2 regions of the Cellulomonas sp. A375-1 genome follow, and region 1 is predicted to be linked to the other one. Evidence: riboswitches for the same ligand, from Rfam matches in the RefSeq annotation. Region 1 holds a riboswitch; the other holds the start of a gene.
The links. A riboswitch is a leader RNA that binds a small molecule or an ion and turns the genes downstream of it on or off. The one in region 1 is predicted to bind S-adenosylmethionine.
Positions count from the first base shown of each region.

Region 1 (18,257 bases):
CGTTCGGCGAACCGGCCTCGTGCCGCGCGGGCGCAGGCTGCCACACCGTCCGATCGGCGCGCACGTCGCGCACCGCACCTCCCCCTGCGAGGTACGGCGTGCCGGTGTCGAGCCAGTCGCGGCGTCCGACGAGCGCGCCCGCTCCGAACGGCGCGTACGTCTTGTGCCCCGAGAACGCGACGTAGTCGGCGCCCGTGGCTGCGAGCGAGAAGCCGCGGTGCGGGACGAGCTGCGCGCCGTCGACGGCCACGCGGGCGCCCGCGGCGTGCGCGATCTCGACGACACGCTCGACGGGCAGCGCCTCACCGGTCACGTTCGACGCACCCGAGACCGTGACGAGCGCGTACGGGTTCGCGGCGAGCTCCGCCGCGAGCGACTCGAGCGTCGCGGCGACCGTGGCCGCGATCGGCAGGATCGTCGTGCGGTGCCCGTGCGCGTGCCGGTCCGACGTGCGCAGCCACGGCAGCAGGTTCGCGTGGTGCTCGAGGTCGAGCACCAGCACGCGTCCGCCCGCCGGGATGACGCCCGCCAGGAGGTTCAGCGCGTCGGTCGTGTTGCGCGTGACGACCGCGACGTCGTCCTCCCGCGCGTCGACGAACCGCGCGATCGTCTGCCGCGCGGACTCGTACAGCGCGGTCGAGACCTGCGAGAGGTAGCCCGCACCGCGGTGGACGGACGCGTACAGCGGGAGCACCTCCGTGACCCGGTCCGCGACCGCCTGCAGCGCGGGTGCGCTCGCGGCGTAGTCGAGGTTGGCGTAGACGCGCTGCGTCCCGTCCACGAGCGGCACGGTGGTGGTGCCGCCGACGACGGGGAGCAGCGGCTCGACGGGCGCGAGGGCGGCCGTCGCGCTCGCCGGGCTGCCCGACGAGACGGCCTCGAGACACGGCGCGAGCTCGGCGACGACGGTCATGGAGGTACCTCCGAGGATCCGGGGACCCCTGTGGGGTGTCCCGCGCTTGCCGTCACCGGTCGGTGCACGGCCTGGTCGTCACCCGGGGCACCCCACCGCGGAGGAGGGTTGCCGGCCAGCGAGCCGGGGCTTCGCGCTGGCGCTCATGACCTGACGGCAAGGGTGACGATCGCGCCCCGCGACTGTCAACGCCGGAACGGACACGTCTCGCAGAGCGGGACACTGTGTTCATCAGGTGGATGCTCCTCGGCTCGTGGCGTTACGCTCCTGCCACCATCCAGAGCGGCCGAGAGATCTGGCTCGACGACGCCGCAGCAACCCGCGGTCCCTGCCTCACGAGGCGGGCGACCGGCCGAGGGTGCTACCGCCAGGACCGATGGAGGAGAGCATGGCGTACGCAGGCGACCTCACCCCGCAGCAGGCCTGGGACCTGCTCACGTCCGACGAGCGCGCGCTGCTCGTCGACGTGCGCACGGAGGGCGAGTGGCTCCAGATCGGCGTCCCCGACGCCACGGACGCGGGCGACCGCGCGGCGTTCGTCGAGTGGCTGACGCCCGCGGGCCCCAACCCCGCGTTCCTCGACCAGCTCGGCCTGGCCGGTCTCGAGCCCGGCGACGGTCGGCCCGTCGTGTTCCTGTGCCGGTCGGGCGTGCGCTCGATCGCCGCCGCGCAGGCCGCGACCGCTGCCGGCTTCGGGCCTGCCTACAACGTGCTGCGCGGCTTCGAGGGCGACATCGGTCCCGACGGTCAGCGCGGCCACTGGGGCTGGCGCGCCGAGGGTCTGCCCTGGCGGCAGGCGTGACCGCCCGCGTCCCGGGCCCCGGCGACTGGGACGCGCGCCGCGTCCCCGTCGAGTCCCTGCGCCCCGACACGCTCGCCGTGCGCGCGGGTCAGGTGCGCTCGCAGTTCGGGGAGTTCGGTGAGGCGCTGTTCCTCACGCAGGGCTTCACCTACGAGTCCGCGGGCCAGGCCGAGGCCGCGTTCGCGGGCGAGGTCGACCGGTTCCTGTACTCGCGCTACAACAACCCGACCGTCTCGACGTTCGAGGAGCGCCTGCGCCTGCTCGACGGCGCCGAGGCGTGCTACGCGACCGCGTCGGGCATGTCCGCGGTGTTCACCGCGCTCGCCGCGCTCGTCGGCCAGGGCTCGCGGATCGTCGCCGCCCGCGCGTTGTTCGGGTCGAGCGTCGTGATCTTCGACGAGATCCTCGCCCGTTGGGGCGTGCGGACCGACTACGTCGACGGGCACGAGCTCGCGCAGTGGCAGCAGGCCCTGGCCACGCCCGCCGACGTGGTGTTCTTCGAGACGCCGTCCAACCCCATGCAGGACCTGGTCGACATCGAAGCCGTCTCGCGCCTCGCGCACGCCGCGGGCGCCGTCGTCGTCGTCGACAACGTCTTCGCCACGCCGGTGTTCTCCCGCCCGCTCGACCTGGGCGCGGACGTCGTCGTCTACTCCGCGACGAAGCACATCGACGGCCAGGGCCGCGTGCTCGGCGGCGCGATCCTCGGCACCGAGGAGTTCGTGCGAGGGCCCGTGCAGACCCTCATCCGCAACACCGGGCCGTCGCTCTCGCCGTTCAACGCGTGGGTCCTGCTCAAGGGCCTCGAGACCATGTCCGTCCGCGTGCGCCACCAGGCCGCGTCCGCGCTCCGGCTCGCGCAGTGGCTCGAGGAGCACCCGGCCGTCGCGTCGGTGCGCTACCCGTTCCTGCCGTCCCACCCGCAGCACGCCCTCGCGCTGCAGCAGCAGACGGGGGGCGGGACGGTCGTGACGTTCACGCTCCGCACTCCGCAGGACGCCCCGCCCGAGGTCGCAAAGAAGGCCACGTTCGGCGTGCTGGACGCGCTGCGCGTCGTCGACATCTCGAACAACCTGGGCGACGCGAAGTCGATCGTCACCCACCCCGCGACGACGACCCACCGCAAGCTCGGCCCCGAGGGCCGCGCACGCGTCGGCATCGGCGAGGCCACGGTCCGCTTCTCGGTGGGCCTGGAGGACGTCGACGACCTCCAGGACGACCTCTCCCAGGCCCTCACCACCCTCACCTGACCTCTGCGGCCGCCCACCGGTGACCTCCGCGACCCGCCCACCCCACGACCCAGCACCCGCTCCGGCCTTCCGCACTCGAAGCCGGAGCATCCGCTGCCTCACCGAACCCACCCCCGACGACCCAGCACCCGCTCCGGCCTTGAGCGCTCGATGCCGGCGCACGCGCAGGGTCGTGGGGTGGTGGCGGTCGACGGGCGGTGCGTGCGGGGGCGCGACGCAGGTGAGCGAGCAGCCCTGGCCGGGTCACAGCTGGTGGAGCGCGGCGGCCACCTCGGGGACCAGGCGGCGTGACGGGCCGACGAGGGCGAGCTCGACCGCGTCCACGCCCGTGCGTCGGAGCACCTGCGCCACCGCCTCGGCGAGCGCGTCGATCGGCGCGACGAGCATCGCGTCCCCGGGCAGCCAAGCAAGGTGGGAGAACGCCGCGGCGTACATCAGGTGCTCGCGCCGGCGGTGGGCGTCGGCCTCGTCGTCTGCGACGACCGTCTCGACCTCGAGCACGACGAGCACGTCGGCGCGGTCCCTGCCCACGGCGGCGACCTCGTCGTCGAGCATCTGGACGAGCGCGCGCACCGCGGCATGCGTCGGCAGCCCGGCACCGTGCCGGATGCGGATGACGTCCGCGCGGGCGGCGGCGAGCGCGATCGTCGTGGGGTCGAGGGTCGCGTCGTCGATGACGAACTCGGTGCCCCGCGATGGCTGGGCGGCGGGCAGCGGGGCGCGGACGACGAGATCGTCGGCGACGCGGGGGCGGGGAGCGCGGACGTGCGTGAGGGGCTGAGCCACGGGAGGAGTCCTCGGGTCGTGCGGGTGCGCAGCGAGGGCCGTCGGGCCGCGGGCGCGCGGGGTCGTCAGCTCAGCGACAACACACCCGGACCGAGAACATGCGGGCAAGGCTAACCGCCAACCCGCGCCCCGACCAGCCCCTGTCCACCACCGCCACCCACTTCACCCCCACCCCCGTCCCCACCCCCACGACGAGCCCACTCCCCCTCCCGACGAACCAGCGGTCGCTCCGGGGATCCGGCGTCGAGACTTGAGCAGGCGCTGGGTCGCGCGGCACGCTCCCGACGAACCAGCGGTCGCTCCGGCCGCCCAGCGTCGAGACCTGAGCGGCCGCTGGGTCGCGCACGCCCCGACGAACCAGCGGTCGCTCCGGCCGCCCAGCGTCGAGACTTGAGCAGGCGCTGGGTCGCGCGGCACGCTCCCGACGAACCAGCGGTCGCTCCGGCTATCCGGCGTCCAGGCCGGAGCAGGTGCTGGGTCGCGCAAACCCCTCCCGACGAACCAGCGTGCGCTCCGGGGATCCGGCGTCCAGGCCGGAGCGGGTGCTGGGTCGTGACGGGGACGGGGGTGTGGGTGGGGCGGGGGTCAGTGGAGGGGGCGGGCGAACCAGAGGGTGATGAAGTCGCGCGCGGGGTTGGTGAAGGGGCGGATCGGGCGGTAGCCGTCCGAGAGGTAGAGCGTGATCGCCTCGGGCTGGCGGATGCCCGTGCCGAGCACCGCGGTGGTGAAGCCTCGCGCACGGGCCTCGTCGTGCGCGGTGGCGAGCAGCGAGCGGGCCACGCCGGCGCCGCGTGCCTGATCGGTCACGTACAGTTTCTTGAGCTCCACGCTCCCGTCCGGGTACCCGTCGCGCGGGGCCCGAAGCGTCAAGCAGCCCACGGGCTCGTCGTCGAGACGCGCGACCCAGGTGACGAGCTCGCCGGTCCGCTGCCGCGCGTCGTCCGAGGCGAAGCCGTGGTCGGGCTCGTCGGTCACCAGCTCCGGATAGGTCCGCGTGTTCCATGCCCACATGGCGCGGCGCAGCGCCACCGCGGTGTCGTCGTCCCACCCGACGGTCTCGATCACGAGCGAACGCCCGCCCTCGACCGCGAGCGGACGCCTGCCGTGCGCACTCGGTCGCTCCCGCGCAGCGCTGGCGGTCAGGTCCTTGGCGAAGCATCGCGACGACGGCTCGTCGACGTACTCCGCGTAGTTGGGGATCGACCGGTAGCCGAGCGACAGGTAGAGACCGATGGCCTCGGGCTGGAGCACGCCGGTCTCCAGGACCAGCCGGGTCCAGCCCTGCTCGTGGGCGAGTCGCTCGAGCTCGAGCATCACGCGCCGCGAGTGCCCCCGTCCGCGCGCGCCCGGCACGGTGTAGAGCCGCTTGACCTCGGCGACGCCGGCACCGAGCTCGTCGGACGCGTCACGCAGCGCGACGCACGCGACCGGCTCGTCGTCCTCGCGCAGCACGACCATCGCGACGATCGACTCGCCGGTCATCTCGTGACCGATGTCGTCGTCGCCGTACCGCTCACGCAGCTCGGCCTGCTGCGCGGTGCGCAGCTGCGCCGCGTGCTCGTCGTCCCAGCCGACGTGCGCGAGCGCGACCCCCATGCGTCAGCCGACGAGCGCGTGCAGGACCGACGTGAAGAAACGCAGACCGTCCGTGCCCGTGCGCGGACCCTTCCCACCGTCCGGGCCGAAGCCCTCCTCGACCGCGTGCTCGGGGTGCGGCATGAGCCCTACGACGTTGCCACGCGCGTTGCTGATCCCTGCGATGCCGCGGCGCGAACCGTTGGGGTTCACGTCCTGGTAGCGGAACACCACCCGGCCCTCGCCCTCGAGCTCGTCGAGCGTGTGCTCGTCGGCGACGTACTGGCCGTCCTGGTTCTTCAGCGGGATCGTGATGCGCTCGCCCTGCGTGTAGTCGCGGGTCCAGGCCGTGTCGACGTTGTCGACCGAGAGGACCTGCTCGCGGCACACGAAGTGCAGGTGGTCGTTCTTGATCATCGAGCCGGGCAGCAGGTGCGCCTCGGTGAGGACCTGGAAGCCGTTGCAGATGCCGAGCACCGGCAGGCCGCGGTTCGCGGCGTCGACGATCTCGCTCATGACCGGCGCGAACCGGCTGATGGCGCCCGCGCGCAGGTAGTCGCCGTACGAGAAGCCGCCGGGCAGCACCACGGCGTCCACGCCGTGCAGGTCGGCGTCGCCGTGCCACAGCGCGACGGGCTCACCGCCCGCGAGCCGCACGGCGCGTGCGGCGTCCCGGTCGTCGAGCGTGCCGGGGAACGTGACGACGCCGATCCGGCTCACGCCGTGACCGCCGTCTCGTCGGCGTAGACCGCGACGACGTCCTCGATGACCGGGTTGGAGAGCACCTGCTCACCGGCCGCCCGGGCCGCGGCGAGCACCTCGTCGGTGACCTCGCCCTCGACCTCGAGCTCGAACCGCTTGCCCTGCCGCGCGTTGGCGAACTGGTCGAAGCCCAGCCGGCTCAGCGCGGCGGCGACGGCCTTGCCCTGCGGGTCGAGGATCTCGGGCTTCGGCATGACGTCGACGACAACTCGTCCCACGGGTCAGCTCCTGGTTGCGCGGCGGGGGTGCGGCGGCGAGTCTACCGACCGTCGCCGACGCCCCGCCCCGCCGCCCGCCCGTCGGACGCCGCCACCGGACCGGCCGACGCGGTCACAGCGAGCCGTCCCGGAACGCCCACCTGCCCGCGACCATCGTCCCCGCGACACCGATCCCGACGAGACCGCCGGGCGTCGCCGCGAGCGCCACGGGGTCGTCGTCCAGCACGACGAGGTCGCCAGACCCACCGACCCGCAGCGCGAGCGGTTCCCCGTCCACCGACGACGCCAGCGCGACGTCGGCCGCGACCGCCTGCGCGGCGTGGAACGGCGCGTCGCCCGGTGCGGCACGATGCACCGCCGCGTCGATCGCGAGCCACGGGTCCAGCGGCGCGACGGGCGCGTCCGAGCCGAACGCGAGCTGCACGCCCGCCCGGTGCAGCGCCCCGTACGGGAACGCGCGATCCGTGCGCCCCGCCCAGTGCCGGGCCGCGACGTCACGGTCGTCGAGCAGGTGCGCGGGCTGCACGCTCGCGACCACCCCCAGCGCCGCGAACCGCTCGACGTCGCCGGCCGCGACGAGCTGTGCGTGCTCGACCGAGCCGCGCGCCCCGGTCGTGGCGATCGCGTCGAGCGCGAGACGGACCGCGGCGTCGCCGATCGCGTGCACCGCGACCTGCAACCCGTGACGCGTGGCGTGCGCGAGCAGCGGGACCAGCTCGGCCGACGGGACCGAGAGCACGCCGTGGTCGGCGGTCCCCGGGTACGGCTCGTCGCACCAGGCCGTGCGCGTGTTCAGCGAGCCGTCGACGATCACCTTGAGCGGACCCTGCACGACGAGCGAGCCCGCGCCGGCCACGGGGTCGCCGGTGCTCAGCTCCTCCCGCACGACCCGGTCGAGGTACGGCTGCCACACCCCCGCCCGCACGCGCACCGGCACCGGCCCGGCGGTCGCCCGCCGCCGCCACACCGCGAGGTTGTCGGCGATCTCGACGTCGACCACGCCCACGACGCCCCGCGCCGCCGCGTCGGCCAGCGCCTCGCCGACCAGCGCGTCGACCGTCGCGTCCGGCAGGTGCTCGAGCCGGCCCTGCAGCGGCAGCCAGTCGGACTCGCGCAGCAGCCCGGCCACGGTGCGGGCACCGAGGAACCGTAGTCCGGCGCTCGACGCCCACGCGCAGTGCAGGTCCCCGGAGACCAGCACCACGGGCACGTCGCCGGCGACCGCGTCGAGCGCGGCGACGGTCGGCTGGTCGGGCCACAGCCCGTCGCGGAACCCGTGCCCGACGAGCGGCGCACCACCGGTCGGTGGCGCGGCGGCCAGCCGGTCCGCCACGAGCGTCAGCGCGTGCACGGCCGAGGTCGCGGACGACAGGTCGAGCCGGCGCCGCACCAACGCCCACTGCGTGAGGTGGGTGTGCTGGTCCCAGAGCCCGGGAACGACGAACCGGCCCTGTCCGTCGACCTCCTCCACGCCGGCCACGCGCGGCAGCGCGGACCCGACCGCGGCGAGCCGCCCGGAGCGCACGAGCACGTCGACGGGCTCGTCGTCCCCGGCGCGGCGCACCGCGCGGAGCAGGACGTCACCCACGGGCTCTCCCTGCGTGCCGAGGGCGGTCAGACCGCGAGGGGGACGCCGGTGAGGCGCTCGTAGGCCTCGAGGTAGCGCTCGCGCGTCCGCTCGACGACGTCGGCGGGCAGCGGCGGGGGCGGCGCGTCCGACGCGCGCTCCCACCCGGAGGCAGCCGAGACCAGCCAGTCGCGCACGAACTGCTTGTCGAAGCTCGCCTGGGGGTGGCCGGGCTGCCACTGGTCGGCGGGCCAGAACCGCGACGAGTCGGGGGTGAGCACCTCGTCGCCGAGCGTGATCGCGCCCGTCGCCGGGTCCGTGCCGAACTCGAGCTTGGTGTCCGCGAGGATCACGCCGCGCTCGCGCGCGATCGCCTCCGCGCGGGCGTACACCGTGAGCGTCAGGGCGCGCAGGGCGGCGGCGGTCTCCTCGCCGACGGTCTGCGCGACCACCGAGAACGGCACGTTCTCGTCGTGCTCCCCGAGGTCGGCCTTGGTCGCGGGCGTGAAGATCGGCTCGGGCAGCCGCGAGCCGTCGACGAGGCCGCCCGGCAGCGCGATGCCCGTGACCTCGCCCGACGCGCGGTACTCCGCGAGGCCCGAGCCCGTCAGGTACCCGCGCGCGACGCACTCGACCGGGAACATCTGCAGGCGCCGGCAGATCATCGCGCGCCCGGCGACCACGGCGGGCACCTCGGTGGAGACCACGTGGCTCGGGACGAGGTCCGCGAGCTGCTCGAACCACCACAGCGAGAGCTGCGTGAGGACCACGCCCTTGTCGGGGATGCCGGGGCTCAGCACGTGGTCGAACGCGGAGACGCGGTCGCTCGCGACGACGAGCACCACGTCGCCGTGCGCGTCCCGCACCGCCTGCCCGTCCGCGGTGTCGTCCGGGACGTACAGGTCCCGGACCTTGCCCGAGTAGGTGTGGGTCCAGCCGGGGACCGTCGCGGTCGAGGCGTCCGTGGCATCAAGAGTCACGGCTCCAGTGTGACCGCCCCGACGCGCGCGGTCACGTCGCGCCCGCCGACCGGACGTCAGTCCTCGGCCAGGCAGACCAGGTCGGTGCCGTCGCCCTCGACCCACCCGACCGCGGTCTGGGGGCACTGCGCCTCGTCCTTGACGACCTGCACGGCACGGAAGTCGTGCGCGTGCGAGCACCCGATCAGCACGGCCTGGTCGCCGTCGACCTTCCAGCAGGAACCCGCCGTGGGCTCCAGCGACTCGGACTCCGCCCACATGCTGACCGCGACCCCGCCGACGACGAGGCACGCGACGACCCCGGCGACGGCGAGGCCCTTGCCCTGTGCGCCGAGCGCAGCGCCGCCCGCCGAGCGCGACGCGCGGTAGGCCGTGACTGCCCGGAACAGCAGGATCGCGCCGAAGATCATGCCGCCGTACCAGATGATCCCGCCGGACGACCCGCTCGCGACGATCGTCGAGATCGCGCCGGCTACGAACACGCCGACACCGATCCAGAACGTCTTGACGGCCTGTGCCCGGTGCGCGGCCGCCAGCGCGGCCTCCTCGGCCCCGTCCTCGTCCTCGACCCACAGCTGCCATCCCTCGGGCGCGGCCGGCCAGGACGGGTCGGGCTCCCACCCGGGGGGCGGCTGCCAGCCCTCGGGTGCGGTGGGCCACGTGGGCGGGGGGTTGTAGCGCACGGTCTCTCCCTGGGTGAGGCCGCGCACCCGCGCGCGGCGCGCGCAGCATGGCACGACGAGAGCATCCGCCGTGGCCGTTTCGGTCGCGGTTCACCCGATCCCCGACGCCGCCGGCCGCCGTGTCGCGCGTGCGGCGCGCGGCGGCTCAGGCGGAGGCGGCCTTGAGCGCGATGTCCGTGCGGTGCTGCGCGCCGTCGAGCGTGATGAGCGCGACGCCTGCGTAGGCCGCCGCACGGGCGTCCGCGAGGTCGGTGCCGGTCGCGGTCACCGACAGGACCCGCCCGCCCGCGCTGACCACGCGGTCCTCGTCGTCGAGCGCGGTGCCCGCGTGCAGCACGTGCACGTGCGGCACCTCGTCGGCCGCCGCGAGCCCGTCGATGACGTCGCCCGTGCGCGGCGCCGCGGGGTAGCCCTGCGACGCCACGACGACGGTCACGGCCGCCTCGTCGGACCACTCGAGCGGCGGCAGCGCACCCAGGCCGCCCGTCGCAGCCGCCAGCAGCACGCCGCCGAGCGGCGTGCGCAGCCGCGCGAGGACGACCTGCGTCTCCGGGTCGCCGAAGCGCGCGTTGAACTCGACGACGCGCACGCCCGTGCTGGTCAGCGCGAGCCCGCAGTACAGGACGCCGACGAACGGCGTGCCGCGGCGGGCCATCTCGGCGACGGTCGGGCGGGCCACGGTGTCGAGCACCTCGTCGACGAGCCCCTCGGGCGCCCACGGCAGCGGCGTGTACGCGCCCATGCCGCCGGTGTTGGGGCCCTGGTCGTCGTCGAGCGCACGCTTGAAGTCCTGCGCGGGGACCAGCGGGACCACGTCGACGCCGTCCGACAGGACGAACAGCGAGACCTCGGGACCGTCGAGGTACTCCTCGACGACGACCGCGCCGCCCTCCTTCGCGAGGCACGCTCGGGCGTGCTCGATCGCGGCCGCACGGTCGTCGGTCACGACGACGCCCTTGCCCGCCGCGAGACCGTCCTCCTTGACGACGTGCGGCGCGCCCAGCTCGTCGATCGCGGCGACGGCCTGCTCGACGGTCGTCGCGACGCGCGGCGCGGCGGTCGGCACGCCCGCGGCGGCCATGACCTCCTTGGCGAACGCCTTCGAGCCCTCGAGCCGCGCGGCCGCACCGGACGGGCCGAACACCGGGATGCCGGCCTCACGGACCGCGTCGGCGACGCCGGCGACGAGCGGCGCCTCGGGACCCACGACGACGAGGTCCGCGCCGAGCGTGCGCGCGAGGTCGGCGACCGCGGCGCCGTCGAGCTGGTCGACCGCGTGCAGCGTGGCGAGCGCACCGATCCCGGGGTTGCCCGGGGCGGCGTGCAGCTCCGTCACGGCCGGGTCGAGCGAGAGGGCTCGGATGATCGCGTGCTCACGGGCGCCGGTTCCGACGACGAGGATCTTCACGGCGGCGAGCGTACCGGGGCGCGTGCGACGCCCGCCGCGCGCGTCCGCCTCCGCCGGCCGCCGCCCGGTCAGTCGACGGGCAGCGGGAACACGTCGAGGTAGACGCGCACGCGCCGGCGGTCGAGCCCGTCACCCGCGTCCTTGCGCGCCTTGGCGGCGTCGGTGTGCCGGTCGAGCACCTCTTGCAGCTCGACCTCGAGCGCCTCCGCCTCCTCGAGCGAGAGGCTGGACGTCGACGACGTGTGCAGCGCCGCGTCGTCCCACGGCGCCGCGTCGTCGATCGAGTCGAACCACTCCTGGAGCGTCTCCGCGCGCTCGGCGATGACCGCGCGCAGCGTCGTCTCGATCGCCAGCCGCGCACCCGGCTCCTGCATGTTCCGCCGGTCCAGGCTGAAGCCCACCGGTCGCCACCAGCGCTCGCGCCCGCCGGGCGCCGCGTGGGGGTCGTCCTCGATGATCCCGTGCCGCTCGAGCTGGCGCAGGTGGTAGCTGGTCTGCCCCGTGCTCTCGCCGAGCGCGCGGGCGATCTGGCTCGCCGTGCCCGAGCCGTGCGCGGACAGGTACCGGTACATCGCGATGCGCAGCGGGTGGGCGAACGCCTTGAGCGCCTCGGCGCCGAGCGGGTTGGGCAACTCGAGGGCCGGCCGCTCGGTTTCCGGGGTCGGGGGCTCGGACACGTCGGCGAGTTCGGGCACGTCCGTCTCGTCCTGGCCCTTGCGCTGCGTCATATGCAGAGATACCTTTGCATCGCTTCCTTTGCAGAGAATCCTTTGCATCCGATTCTCTGCATCCTACGACCAGCGTAACGGGGCAACCATGACCACGAGCACGCACGCGCCGACCACCGCGACGGCCTCGACGGGCCCCGCCGCGACGACGGGCACGACGACCAGCGAGCCGACCAACCTCGACCCGCCCGCTGCACCGACCACCGACACCCCCACCCCCGTCGCCCTCGAGCCGCTCGGACGCAGGTTCACCGCGCTGCTCACGTCGACGGGCCTGGCGAACCTCGGCGACGGCGTCGTCCAGATGGGCGCCCCGCTCGTCGCCCTGACGCTGACCCGGTCCCCCGGCCAGCTCTCCCTGCTCGCGGCGGCGACGTGGCTGCCCTGGTTGCTGCTCGGCCTCGTCGGGGGCGTCGTGATCGACCGCACCGACCGCCGCAACGCGCAGGTCCTCGCGCTCGCCGCCCGCGGCATGCTCCTGGCCGCCGGCGCCGCGCTCGCGCTCACCGACCAGCTGTCGATGGTCGTGCTCGTCCTGCTCGTCCTCGCGTACGGCGTGACCGAGGTGTTCGCGGACCTGGCGCAGACCGCGCTGGTGCCCGACCTCGTCCCGCGCAGCCGGCTGCAGGCCGCCAACGGGCGGGTCCTCGCGACGCAGCAGGTCACCAACACGTTCGTCGGCAGCCCGCTCGCGGGTGGCCTGCTCGCGCTCGGCACGGGCTGGGTGCTCGGCGTGCCGGCCGCGATGGCCGTGATCGCGGTCGTCGTGCTGCTGCGCGGCATCCCCGGCCGGTACCGCGCGGAGCGCTCCGAGCCGACCCGGGCGAACGCCGACGTCCGCGAGGGCGTCCGGTACGTCGTGCACCACCCCGTGCTCCGGCCGTTCGTGCTCGCGGGCGGCGTGATGAACATGGCGAACACCGCGTACATGGCCGTGTTCCTGCTGTGGGCCGTCGGTCCGGGCTCGCAGGTCGGGATCCGCGCCGAGCACTACGCGCTGCTCGCGACGCTGTTCGCACTCGGCGCGATCGGGGGCTCGCTGCTGACCGAGCGCCTGGTGCGCCGCCTGCCCGAGCTCGGCGTGATGTACGTCTGCTGGGGCGTCGTCGCCCCGATGCTGCTCGTCCCGGTACTCGTCCCGACCGTCGAGGCGATCGGCGTCGTCATGGTGCTGCTGGGCGCGACGAACACGATCGGCAACACGATCTCGATGTCGCTGCGCCAGCGCGTGGTCCCGCGGCACCTGCTCGGCCGCACGTCGGGCGCGGGCCGGACGATCGGCTACGGGCTCATGCCGATCGGCGCGCTGCTGGCCGGCGTGATCGGCGAGCAGGTGGGGATCGCCCCCGTGCTCGTCGGCGCCGCGGTGGTCACCGCGCTCGCCGCGTCGTACCCGGTGTTCACGGTCCGCCGCAGCACCGTCCAGGCGGCCGAGGCCGCCAACCCGGACCTCGCCGCCGCCTGAGCCCTGGGGCGCTCCCGGGCCCGCGAGAACGAGCGAGGCCCGGACCCCCTCGGTGGTCCGGGCCTTGCTCGTCGGTCGGGGTGCTCAGTCGAGCAGGTCGTGCTTGATGATCGTCGCCTCACGGCCCGGGCCGACGCCGATCGCGCTGATCCGCGCACCCGAGATGTCCTCGAGGTACTGCAGGTAGCGCTGCGCCGCGGCGGGCAGGTCGTCGAGCTCGCGCGCGCCCGTGATGTCCTGCGTCCAGCCGTCCAGGTACTCGTACACCGGCCGGGCGTGGTGGAAGTCGGACTGGTCCGCGGGCATCTCCTCGTGCCGCGTGCCGTCCACGTCGTACGCGACGCACACCGGGATGCGGTCGCGGCCCGTGAGCACGTCGAGCTTGGTCAGCACGATGTCCGTGAGCCCGTTGACGCGCGAGGCGTACCGCGAGACCACCGAGTCGTACCAGCCGGTCCGACGAGGCCGCCCGGTCGTCGTCCCGAACTCGCCGCCGGTCTGGCGCAGCCACTCGCCGTCGTCGTCCAGCAGCTCGGTGGGGAACGGCCCCTCGCCGACGCGCGTGGTGTACGCCTTCGCGACGCCCACGACGCGGTCGATCCTCGTCGGGCCGATGCCCGAGCCCGTGCACGCGCCGCCGGCCGTGGCCGACGAGGACGTCACGAACGGGTACGTGCCGTGGTCGACGTCGAGCATGGTCGCCTGGCCCGCCTCGAACACGAGCGTCTTGCCCGCGTCGAGCGCCTGGTTGAGCACCAGCGGCGTGTCCGCGACGTACGGACGCAGGCGCTCGGCGAAGCGCAGCAGGTCCTCGACCGTCTCGTCGACCGTGATCGCGCGGCGGTTGTAGACCTTCACCAGCAGGTGGTTCTTCTGGTCGAGGGCGCCCTCGACCTTCTGCCGCAGGATGTTCTCGTCGAACAGGTCCTGGATGCGGACGCCGACGCGGTTGATCTTGTCGGCGTACGTGGGCCCGATGCCGCGGCCGGTCGTGCCGATCCGGCGCTTGCCGAGGAAGCGCTCGGTGACCTTGTCGACCGTGCGGTTGTACGGCGCGATGACGTGCGCGGCCGACGAGACGAGCAGGCGCGACGTGTCGACACCGCGCGCCTCGAGCGCGTCGATCTCGGCGAACAGGACCTCGATGTCGATCACGACACCGTTGCCGATGACCGGGACGACGCCGGGCGACAGGATGCCGGACGGGAGGAGGTGCAGCGCGTACTTCTCGCCACCGACGACGACCGTGTGACCGGCGTTGTTGCCGCCGTTGAACTTCACGACGTAGTCGATGCGCGAGCCGAGCTGGTCGGTCGCCTTGCCCTTGCCCTCGTCGCCCCACTGGACGCCGAGCACCACGACGGCGGGCATCTGATCACTACTCCCACGCTGCCAGACGGGCCGGAAGGGCACGGGGCGGCAGGTACCCGGTACCTCCGAGAGGGTACCCGATGGTCAAGAAGCGGTCAGGTCCGGTCCACAGGCGGCGGGGTCCGCGACGCCCACGACGACGGCGATCAGCCGCGCTCAGCGCAGCCCGGACACCTCGTCGAGCGAGGTCCCGGAGTCGAGCAGGAGCTGGCCGCAGCGCTCGGCCTCGTCGGTCTCCCCGATCGCGTCGGCGGCCTCGGCGAGCGCGAGCACCGAGCGCAGGAAGCCCTGGTTGGGCTCGTGGTGGGCGGGGATCGGCCCGCGACCGCGCCAGCCCGCCTTGCGCAGCGCGTCGAGACCGCGGTGGTAGCCGGTGCGCGCGTACGCGTACGCCGCGACCGGGTCGCCGGTGTCCTCGAGCGCCCGCTCGGCGAGCAGCGCCCAGACGATCGAGGCCGACGGCGCCACGCGCACGGCCTGGCGCGCGTCGTCGCCTGCACCGAGCGCCGCGCGCGCGTCCGCATCCGGGCCGTCGGCGGGCAGGAGCGTGGGCTCGGGGCCACCGAGGAGGTTCTCGTGCGTCATGGTGTCAGTGTGCCGCGTCGCGGAGGCCCGCGGCAGATCCGGACAGGTGTCCGACTCCGCCGCGGTTCGGCGTGCGCGCGTCCGCAGGGCCAACTAGGGTCGAGCAGCCGAGCCAGCACACCCCTTGGGGACGGACCATGATCGAGATCTCCACGTCGCCGACGAGCACGACGCTCGTCATCACAGGCGACCTCGACCTCGCGGAGCGCGACCAGTTCCCCGAGGTCGCCGCGCGGGTCGTCGGTCTGCGCCGTCAGCTCGTCGTCATCGACATGTGCCGCGTGACGTTCATGGACTCCACGGGGGCCGCGTTCCTCATCGCGCTCGCGGACTCGGCGCGCAAGCGCGGCGGCGCGGCGGCCCTGCGCGGCGCGGACCCGCGCGACCTGTTCGTCCTCGAGGTCTGCGGCGCGCTCGAGCTGTTCCGGGTCGACCCGGACCACCGCTGCGAGGACGCCCGGCCGGCGAGCGACTTCTCGGCCCCCGCCAGCACCTGAGCCCCTGCGTGCGCCGCGACCGGACCCGGCGTGACCGTGCGCGTGTGCAGCTGACCTGCCCGGGCGTCTGAACCGAGCGCCGCGTCAGCGCCCCGTCGCCGGCAGCGCGCCCGGACGGACCTTCGCCCACACGACCTTGCCGCGGCTCGACTGCCGCCAGCCCCAGTCGGCGAGCCGCTCGACGATCTGCATGCCGAACCCGCCGACGCGGCCCGGGTGGCCGTCGGTGGACACGGGCGGGGCAGGGTTGCCGTCCTCGACCTCGATGCGCAGGCCGTCGCCCGTGTCGTAGAGCTGCAGCGAGACGTGACCGAACCCGTGCAGCACGGCGTTCGCGACGAGCTCGGAGACCACGAGCTCGGCGTTCGCTGCGTCCGGCATCTCCCACGCGTGGCACGTGCGGACCACCGCGTGCCGCGCGCGGGCCACCGAGGCGGCCTCGCTCGGCAGCGACCAGCGCCGGCGCCGCGGGCTGCGTCCGCGCTCGGCGACGTCGCAGGGGTCGGGGACGCGCACGACGACGACCGCGACGTCGTCCTCGGGGTGGTCCGCGAGCCGTGACAGCAGCTCTTCGCCGATGCCCGCGGAGTCGCGAGCGGTGACCGCCGAGACGACCTGGGCGAGCGCCTGCAGGCCCTCGCGCAGGTCCCGGTCGCGCCGTTCGACGAGCCCGTCCGTGTGGTAGACGAGCACATCACCGGGCGCAAGGACGAGCTCGGCGGTGTCCCGCTGCCCCCCGCCGAACCCGACCAGCGGCCCGCCGGCCCCCAGGAGCTGGGTGACCTGACCTTCGCGCACGTGCAGCACGGGCAGGTGCCCGGCGCGCGACCAGCGCAGGCGCCACGCCTCGCCGTCGCGGTGCAGGGTGGACAGCACCAGACCCGCCGCACGCGGGATGCGCATGCCCGCGACGAGCTGGTCGACACGTTCGAGCACCGGGCCGGGCAGAGTCACGTCGTACGCGTAGGACCGCACGACCGAGCGCAGCTGGCCCATCGCCGCCGCGGCCTCGACGTCATGCCCGACGACGTCGCCGATCACCACGCCGACGACGTCGGGGGCGATCTGCAGCACGTCGTACCAGTCGCCGCCGACCTGCGCGTTCTCGGAGTTCGGCGCGTAGTAGGTCCAGACGTCGAGGCCCTCGACCTCGGCCTGCTGGGGGAGCATCGCGCGCTGCAGCGTCTCGGCGAGGCGGTGCTCACGGTCGTACAGGCGCGCGTTGTCGAGCACGAGCCCGACGCGCCGCGCGATGAGCTCGAGCACGGTCGTCGTCGCCTCGTCGAGCTCGCCGGGCTCGCGCGGCTGGACGACGAGCACGCCGATGACCCGGCGCCGCCCCGGCACGGGCAGCACGAACGCCCGGCCGCCACCCATGACTCCCCCGCGCCCCTGACGGCCGTCCACGTCGCCGACCGTCACGTCACCGCTCGTCTCGCGCGCGATCCGCTCGGCGAGCCAGTGCGACGCCGACGCGCGTGGGTGCGCGCGGTCGAGGACGAGCTCGACCGGCCGGTCCTTGTCGCCGTCGAGGAGCTGCTGCACCTCGTCCTGCGGCGCGTGCGCCTCGTCGCCGCCGTCCGCGCGCCGCGTCTCGCCGTGCCTGCTGCCGCGGCCCGAGGGCGGTCGCAGGTCGCTCGCGGCGTCCAGGGGACGCAGGCCGCCGTCGTTGACGTAGAACGACGCCCACCGGACCACGGTGCGCCGCAGCAGCGCGGCGATCTCGTGCAGGGGCGTCACGCGGTCCGTCACGTCCATGAGCAGGTCCGAGACCTGCACGATGATGTTGACGCTGCGACGTTCCTGCCGCTCGGCCTCGACGATCCGGGCCTGCTCGGCATCGTGCGTGAGGCGCTCGGTGCGGTCCTCGAACGCCACGATCCAGCGCTCGGGCGCACCCCCGCCCGGGTGCGGGACGGGTGAGAAGTGGACCTTGCACCGGAACAGCGAGTCGTCGGCGCGCGGGATCGACAGCTCGGCCGTCGTCGGCTCGCCGCGCTGCAGCCGCGCCCGCAGCGCGGCCATCTCGCCGTGCCGCCGGACCTCCGGCGGGACGGGACGGCGCTGGCGCTCCCGGGCGCCCGCGGCGTCGTACCCCGTGGCCTGCTCGAACGCCGCGTTCGCCCACACGATGCGCAGGTCGCGCGCGTCGCACATCGCGAACGGCACCTGCGTGGACTCCAGCGCGAGCGCCAGGACGTCGACCGAGGGCGGCTCCGGACGGTCGTCGGCACCACCGGAGCCGTGACTCGCGACAGATCCGGACGTACTCGTCGTGCCCTGGGTGTTGACCGCGACCACCTCCGATCGTCTAGCGTGCCGAACGGGAGCGACGCCGTCCTGGCGTCGTCCTCGCCGGAAGGAGCACCGTGCGCGACGGTAACAGCACGATCGAGGGCGGGCCCGTCCAGCCGACGGCCGGTCCCGCGCAAGACCCGTCGCACCGCGACGGGGAGCAGGGGGGCGTCCACGTCATCGTCGGGGCGGACGCGACGAGGATCGTCCTGTCAGGGGAGGTCGACGCCGACCTCGGGGCCGAGCTGCACGAGGCGACGACCGAGGCGGAGAACGTCGGGCTGCCGATCGAGGTCGACGCGCATCACGTCACCTTCATGGACTCGTCGGGCGTCGCGTTCCTCGCGCGCCTGTCGATCCGCTCGCAGCACC
Region 1 is NZ_LFKW01000051.1:15,195-33,451, reverse strand. It holds partial or broken gene CWIS_RS06000 (aminotransferase class V-fold PLP-dependent enzyme) at 1-913, opposite strand, end outside; SAM riboswitch class IV at 951-1,064, opposite strand; SAM riboswitch class I at 1,184-1,296, shown strand; gene CWIS_RS05995 (rhodanese-like domain-containing protein) at 1,302-1,715, shown strand; gene CWIS_RS05990 (O-succinylhomoserine sulfhydrylase) at 1,712-2,965, shown strand; gene CWIS_RS05985 (LLM class flavin-dependent oxidoreductase) at 3,209-3,751, opposite strand; gene CWIS_RS05975 (GNAT family N-acetyltransferase) at 4,337-5,347, opposite strand; gene purQ (phosphoribosylformylglycinamidine synthase subunit PurQ) at 5,351-6,046, opposite strand; gene purS (phosphoribosylformylglycinamidine synthase subunit PurS) at 6,043-6,306, opposite strand; gene CWIS_RS05960 (amidohydrolase) at 6,419-7,894, opposite strand; gene CWIS_RS05955 (phosphoribosylaminoimidazolesuccinocarboxamide synthase) at 7,921-8,853, opposite strand; gene CWIS_RS18655 (hypothetical protein) at 8,910-9,536, opposite strand; gene purD (phosphoribosylamine--glycine ligase) at 9,682-10,944, opposite strand; gene CWIS_RS05940 (transcriptional regulator) at 11,013-11,672, opposite strand; gene CWIS_RS05935 (MFS transporter) at 11,761-13,137, shown strand; gene CWIS_RS05930 (adenylosuccinate synthase) at 13,222-14,508, opposite strand; gene CWIS_RS05925 (DUF3151 domain-containing protein) at 14,665-15,093, opposite strand; gene CWIS_RS05920 (STAS domain-containing protein) at 15,231-15,590, shown strand; gene CWIS_RS05915 (SpoIIE family protein phosphatase) at 15,675-17,891, opposite strand; gene CWIS_RS05910 (STAS domain-containing protein) at 17,960-18,257, shown strand, end outside.

Region 2 (7,496 bases), on a different contig from region 1:
CTCGCCCTGGCCGCCGCGGGCACCGCCGTCGTGCTCGTGCGCGGTCCGCTCAGCGCGGCCGTGGCGCTCGGCGTGGCGGTCACGGCGCACCTCGTCGCCGGCCTGCAGTGGCACCGCACCCGGCGCGGGCTCGTCGGCTTCGCGATCGTCGCGCTCGTCGTCGGCGTGTACCAGACCTGGGCACGCGGGTGGCAGGTCGGCTTCGAGACCGCGGCCGACCTGCTCGCCCTCGTCCTGCTGGCGACGGTCGTCACCGCGACCACGCGCGCCGACGACCTGCTCGACACCCTGCGCCGCGCCGCCCGACCGCTGCGCCACGTGGGGCTGTCCCCGGAGACGGTCGCGCTCGCGGTGAGCCTCATGCTGCGCTCCGTACCCGTGCTCGTGCAGGCCACCCTCGAGTCACGAGACGCTGCGCGCGCCCGCGGCCTGGACCGCTCACCGCGCGCGCTCGTCGTCCCGGCAGCCGTCCGCATGGTCGGTCACGCGCGGGCGACGGGCGAGGCTCTCGCCGCCCGCGGGCTGGGTGAGGACGACCTCTCCGCTGGACGCGCGCGGGGCGGCGACGAGGACTAACGTCCTGGTCGTGACGTTCCAGGAGGGTGGCAGCTTCGGCGGCGGGCGCGTGCAGTCGCGGCGCTCGGGCGCGGGCAGGGGCATGGCGATCGGCGGCGGCGTCGGCGGCCTCGGGCTCCTGGTGATCCTGGCGATCACGCTGCTGTCCGGCGGCAACGTCGACCCCGGGGCGCTGCTCGGCGGCGGCGGCGAGCCCGGGAACGACTCGACCATCGGCGCGTGCACGGCCGAGCAGGCGAACACCGACCGCGCCTGCCGACTGTCGGCGACGCTCGACTCGCTCGACACCTACTGGTCCTCGACGATGTCCGACGCGAGCGCCACCATCCCCGAGGCCGTGGAGTTCACCTCGGCGGTCTCGACGGCATGCGGTCAGGCGTCGTCGGCCTCGGGCCCGTTCTACTGCCCCGGCGACCAGACCATCTACCTCGACCTCGGCTTCTTCGACGAGCTGACCAGCCGGTTCGGCGCCGAGGGCGGGCCGCTCGCGGAGATGTACGTCTACGCGCACGAGTACGGCCACCACATCCAGAACGTCACCGGGGTGTTCGGCCAGGCCGACCGCGGTGGCTCGGGTGCCGAGTCGGACTCGGTGCGCGTCGAGCTGCAGGCGGACTGCTACGCGGGCATGTGGGCCGGCAACGCGGCGACGACGAAGGACCCCGACACGGGCGTGACCTACCTCGAGCCCATCTCGGCCGCCGAGCTCGCGCAGGCGCTCGACGCGGCCGCGGCCGTCGGCGACGACCACATCCAGGAGCAGTCCGGCACGAACGTCAACCCGGACTCCTGGACGCACGGGTCGAGCGAGCAGCGGCAGCGGTGGTTCACGACCGGCTACGAGCAGCGCGACCTCGCGGCGTGCGACACGTTCGCCGCTCGCACCCTCTGACGTCCGGCAGACTCGCCCCATGAGCACCGACGAGAGCGCTGCCCGCGTCGCGGTCTACATCGACTTCGACAACATCGTGATCTCCCGCTACGACCAGGTCCACCGGCGCGGCGCCTTCCAGTCCGACGACGCGCGCAAGTACCGCCTCGACGCCGACGGCGACGTCCCGACGAAGCTGCGCACCGCACGCGTCGACGTCGACGCGATCATCGACTACGCGTCGTCGTTCGGCCGGGTCGTCGTGAGCCGCGCGTACGCGGACTGGTCCCAGCCGGTCAACGCCGGCTACCACCAGCAGCTCATCGACCGGGCCGTCGACCTCACCCAGCTGTTCCCCGTGGGCCCGCGCATGAAGAACGGCGCGGACATCCGCCTCGCCGTCGACGTCATCGAGGACCTGTTCCGGCTCGTGGACGTGACGCACGTCGTGATCGTCGCCGGCGACTCGGACTACATCGCGCTCGCGCAGCGTGCCAAGCGCCTGGGCCGCACCGTGATCGGCGTCGGCGTCGCGGGCTCGACGAGCCGCTCGCTCATGTCCGCGTGCGACGAGTTCGCCGACTACGACGCCCTGCTCGACACGAGCACCACCCCCGAGGACGACGACGCGGACGACGCGCCCCCCGTGGCGCCCGCGACCACCGACGACGCGCCGGAACGCGCGGGTTCGGCAGCCGGGCAGGTCACCGCCAATGACGCTCCGGCTCCCGCCGGGGACCGCGCCGCTCAGCGGCGCGCCACCCAGCTCCTCATGCGGGCCATGCGCCTCATCCACGCCAAGAAGGACGACGAGCCGTGGCTGTCGTACGGCGAGGTCAAGAACCAGATGATGCGCCTCGACCCGGCGTTCGTCGAGCGGCCGTTGGGCTACTCGTCGTTCAGCGACTTCGTCGCGTCGCGCGCGAGCATCGTCGAGATCTCCAAGGAGTCGGCCAAGCACCAGCCCCGCGTCCGCCTGCGCCCCAGCTACCGCTGACGGCGGTGTGACTCCCTGGGTGGACCACACCGCCGTCAAGGCGGCAGCCCTAGGCGCGAACCCGTCCGTCGACCGAGGCGAACCGTGCGCGGACGAGACGCCCTGCCGCTGCGCCCACCGTGCGCGGTGCACGACCGACCGTCGCCAGCGCCTGCACGACCTCGCGGCCCGCGCGGTCCAGCTCCGCACGTGCCCGCGCCCGCCGCGCGCGCGCCTGCTCCGCACGGAGGACCCGCGCGAGCTCGTGGACGTCCGCCAGGACGGCGCTGCGCGCCGCATGGTCCTCGGGCGCGAGGACGCGCAGCCACTCGGCGAACCGCGCGACCCGCGCCCCGGCGTCGCGCGGGACGAGGTCGAACCGCTCGACGTCCTCGTACGCGATGGCCGGGACGAACCCGCCCGTGCCCGGACCCAGGTCGACCACCGGCACACCGAGCATCACCGCACGCGCGAACACAGGGGCCAACCGCTCCTCGCGCGCGACGCGAGCGGCGCGGATCGACGCCCATGCGGCGTCGCCGGGATCCGACGCACCGCCTGCCCGCAGCGGACCGGGGCCCGGCCGACCTGCCCGCGACCGCCCGGTCCCCGCACGGCGCGACACCTCGGACTCCAGCCACGTGCAGTCGTCGCACAGCGTCTTGGTGACCTTGAGGAGCGACTGGCCCCAGTCACCGACCAGGCACGCAGTGCACAGCTCCCCGGTGGTGATGAGGCCGACCCGGTTCCGGGCCGCGTCGGCCACCTTCGCGGGGTCGGGGCGCAGCTCGACGAGACCGTCGGCACGCAGGAACTTCTCACTCATGGGTGTACTCCCCTTCGCACTTCCCGACGGCGGTCGCCGTCGGGCCGGTCTTCCTCCGGGGGCACCGTGCGCGAGTGTGCGCGGTTGCCGGACCAGCACGCGGAGGGCGTATCGCTGGTCGCTCTTGACCTGGGGAGACGCTAACGCGGTGCGCGACGCACCAGCAAGGTGCGACGCCGCACGTCACACGAACGCAGGCGACGCGACTAGACCACCGCCGCGACGTGCTGGTCCTGCCGCGCGAGCAAGCGGGCGAACGGGCCGCCGGCTCGCGCGAGCTCGTCGGGCGAGCCCTCCTCGACGACGCGACCGCGGTCGAGCGCACCGCCTGATCGCCCTGTCGGGGCGCTCCAGCGCCGAACGTCGCGCAGGCGTTGCGTCTCGCCGTCTCTCGGTCTAGCCTGTTTCTCGTTATGGGAAACAGCACAAGTCGAGAAACGCAGGTGGTCGTTGACGCTCTGGCGAGCGTCAACGCGCTGCTTCCTGCGCCCTGGGCACTCACCGCGCGGACCGACGCCGAGACGGTCGACCAGCGCTTCGACGCGGTCGTCGACCTCACCGGACCCGTCGGCGCTTCCGCTCGACTGGTCGTCGAGGCCAAGCGCTCCGCGTCGGTCTCGTCCGCAGCGATCGTGTCCACCCTGCGCGACATCGGACGAGCCGCGGCCCTGCCCGTGCTCTACGCATCGCCATACATCGGTCCGGCACTACGCAAGGCGCTCGCTGCCGAAGGATTCAGCTATGCCGACGCGACCGGGTGGGTTCGGCTCGCCCTCGACGATCCCCCGGTCGTGGTGACCGGCCAGGGCGCCGCCAAGGCTCCCAAGGATCGGGCGAGCAGCGCCGTCACCCGCCTGAACGGCGTAGCGGCGAGCCGCTCGATCCGTGCACTGGCGTCGACAGACGCGCCGGTCGGCGTCCGCGAGCTCGCGGCCGCTGCCGGAGTCTCCCCGGGCTCGGTCTCGAAGCTGCTGGCCACCCTGGTGGCCGAGGGGATCGTCGAACGCGACGAGGCGGGCAAGATCACCTCGGTTCGTCGCCGGGACCTGATCCGGCGCTGGACCCACGACTACTCCTTCCCCTCCACCAACCCCGTCGTGGCGTACTTCATCGCGCCCCGCGGACTGCCCCGCGCCATCGATCGGCTCGTCGACGTCGCGCCCGTCATGCTCACCGGCTCGGCGGCTGCTCGCACGCTGCTGCCCGACGGTGCCACGCCGGTCGCGCCGATGAGGCTGCTCGCCCTGTACGCCACCGATCCTCGAGACCTCGCGCGCAGCCTCGGTCTGATCGACGCCGACCCCACGACGGCCAATGTCGTCATCGCCGCGCCGGCCGACCAGCGCATCCTGCCCGACGACGGCGTGGCCGTTGCGCCGGCGCCTCTCGTCGTCGCCGACCTGCTCACCCTGCCCGGGCGTGCCGACGCCGAGGCAGAGCAGCTCATGGACAGCCTGGAGGCAACCGACCCGGCATGGAAGGACGACGATGGCTCTCGATCCTGAGTACGTGGCAGCCCGTCGCGTCCTGATGGACGCCCTCGACGCCCTCGAGGGACACCGGGACAACCTCGTCCTGGTCGGTGCGCAGGCCGTGTACCACCACACTGGCGACGCCGAGCTGAACGTCCCGGTCATGACCACCGATGCCGACCTCGCCATCGACACCGCCGGCCTTGCCGACGCCCCCGAGATCGGTGAGACCTTGCGAGCGGCCGGGTTCACTCCGGGACCGAACCCCGGCCACTGGGTCGCCCTGAGCGCCGTCGCGGTCGACATCATGGTCGCGCCCCACCAGTCCGGCAGGACCCGACCCTCGGCGCGTGCGGCACATCTCGTACCGCACGACGAGCTCACCGCCCGCATCGCCCACGGACTGGAGCCCGCGCTCGTCGACAACGTCGCCGTCAGGATCGACTCGCTCGACCCGGCAGACGCCCGCACCTTCGACCTGCGAGTGGCGGGCCCCGCAGCGCTTCTGACCGCCAAGGCAATCAAGATCGGTGAACGGCTCGACCAGGCAGCGGCCCGGCCCGACCGGCTCAAGCAGAAGGACGCGCTGGACGCGTTCCGGCTACTGCAGGCCGTTGAGACCGCCGATCTGGTGCGGGGCTTCAGGGCGCACGTGCTCGAGCCGCACGCCGCGACCGCTTCCCGCACGGCGCTCGCGTTCTACCAGGCGCACGCCTCCACACCCACAGGGCTCCTCCCGGAGCTCGCGACCGCGGCCGCGCTCGATGACCCGTCCGTCGCTCCCGCGTTCACGTCGCTCGTGACCGACCTCCTCGAGTCGATGGGAGGGTCGGTGCTCGTCTGACGGACACGCAACTGATCGCGTCGCGCACGAGCATCGTCAAGGTCGTCAGGAGTCGACCAAGCACCTGCGGGGCGTCCGCCTGCTCGCACACGCCCATCACACCGCCGACTCACGACTGACCTCTGCGATGCTCGGGCGGGCGCGAGCAGGGGTGGTGGCCGAAGGCCGCTGGGGACAACAGAAGGCGGTGGACGAATCGTTCGTCGTCCACCGCCTCCGTGGTGTTGCCTCAGATGTTGAAGCCCAGCGCTCGCATCTGCTCGCGACCGTCGGACGTGATCTTCTCGGGGCCCCACGGCGGCATCCAGACCCAGTTGATCCGGAAGCCGTCGACGATCCCGTCGAGCGCCTGCGCCGACTGGTCCTCGATGACGTCCGTCAGCGGGCACGCCGCCGACGTGAGCGTCATGTCGATCACCGCGGTGTTCTGCTCGAGCGAGACGCCGTACACGAGTCCCAGGTCGACGACGTTGATGCCGAGCTCGGGGTCGATGACGTCACGCATGGCCTCCTCGACGTCGGCGACCGTCGTGGGCGACGGGCTCGACGGCGTCGTGGCCGGCGGTGTGGTGGGGGTGCTCATGCGTCCTCCCTCTCGGTGCGGGTCGCACCGGTCTTGATGAGCGCGTCGTTCAACGCGACCCAGCCGAGCAGGGCGCACTTGACGCGCGCCGAGAACTTGCCGACGCCCGTGAAGGCCGCCGCGTCGCCGAGGGCCTCCTCGGCGTCCTCGTCGTCCAGGCCCTGGCCCTTGGACTGCATGAGGTCGCGGAACGAGCCCGCGAGCCGGTCGACCGTCGTCAGCGGCTGGTCCACGACGAGGTCGTGCAGCACGGAGACCGATGCCTGCGAGATCGAGCAGCCCTGGCCGTCCCAGCGCACGCCCCGCACGACGCCGGCGTCGTCGACGTCGACCTGCAGCGTGACCTCGTCGCCGCACGTCGGGTTCACCTGGTGCGACTGCGCGGTGTGCGCGCCCGTCACCGCGTCCCCGAGGCCCCGGCCGTGCGGGTACTTGGCGTGGTCCAGGATCACCTGCTGGTACAGCTGCTCCATCGAGCTGCTCATGCGACTCCTTCGCGGTCGTCCGTCAACCCGAAGAACGTCCGGACCCCTGCCAGTGCTTCCCGGAACACCGCGATCTCCTCGTCAGTCGTGTACACGGCGGCCGAGGCGCGCGCGGTCGCCGCGACGCCGAACCGACGGTGCAGCGGCTGCGCGCAGTGGTGACCGACGCGCACCGCGACGCCCGCGTCGTCGAGCACCTGGCCGACGTCGTGCGCGTGCACGCCGTCGACGACGAACGAGACGGTCGCGAGGCGGTCGCGGGTGTCGGTCGGGCCGATCACGCGCACGCCCGGGACGGACGCGACCGCGTCGAGCAGCAGACGGGCGAGGTGGGCCTCGTGCGCCGCGACCGCGTCCATGCCGAGGTCCGCCAGGTACGTCGCGGCCGCGCCCATCGCCACGGCCTGCGAGACCATCTGGGTGCCCGCCTCGAACCGCTGCGGGGGCGGCGCGTACGTCGTCTCCGTCATGGTGACGACCTCGACCATCGACCCGCCGGTCGTGACGGGCGGCATCGCCTCGAGCAGCTCGCGCCGCCCGTACAGCGCGCCGACGCCCGTCGGGGCGAACATCTTGTGGCCGGAGAACGCCGCGAAGTCCACTCCGAGCGCGTGCAGGTCCACCGGCAGGTGCGGCACGGACTGGCACGCGTCGAGCACCGTGAGCGCACCGACCTCGCGTGCACGCGCGACGAACGCGTCGACGTCCGTGATCGCACCGGTCACGTTGGACGCGTGCGTGAACGCCAGGACGCGCGTGCGGTCCGTGACGACGGTCGCGAGCTCGTCGGTCCGCAGGCGTCCGTCGTCGGCCACGCCGATCCAGCGCAGCGTCGCGCCCGTGCGCGCCGCGAGCTCCTGCCA
Region 2 is NZ_LFKW01000075.1:3,640-11,135, forward strand. It holds gene CWIS_RS08270 (energy-coupling factor transporter transmembrane component T) at 1-576, shown strand, start outside; gene CWIS_RS08275 (neutral zinc metallopeptidase) at 587-1,468, shown strand; gene CWIS_RS08280 (NYN domain-containing protein) at 1,488-2,444, shown strand; gene CWIS_RS08285 (hypothetical protein) at 2,494-3,249, opposite strand; SAM riboswitch class IV at 3,261-3,379, opposite strand; gene CWIS_RS08290 (helix-turn-helix domain-containing protein) at 3,663-4,754, shown strand; gene CWIS_RS08295 (hypothetical protein) at 4,738-5,565, shown strand; gene CWIS_RS08300 (metal-sulfur cluster assembly factor) at 5,795-6,148, opposite strand; gene sufU (Fe-S cluster assembly sulfur transfer protein SufU) at 6,145-6,633, opposite strand; gene CWIS_RS08310 (SufS family cysteine desulfurase) at 6,630-7,496, opposite strand, start outside.
Region 2: it holds a riboswitch for S-adenosylmethionine, as region 1 does, so the genes downstream of both, CWIS_RS08285 (hypothetical protein) here and CWIS_RS05995 (rhodanese-like domain-containing protein) in region 1, are expected to answer to the same signal.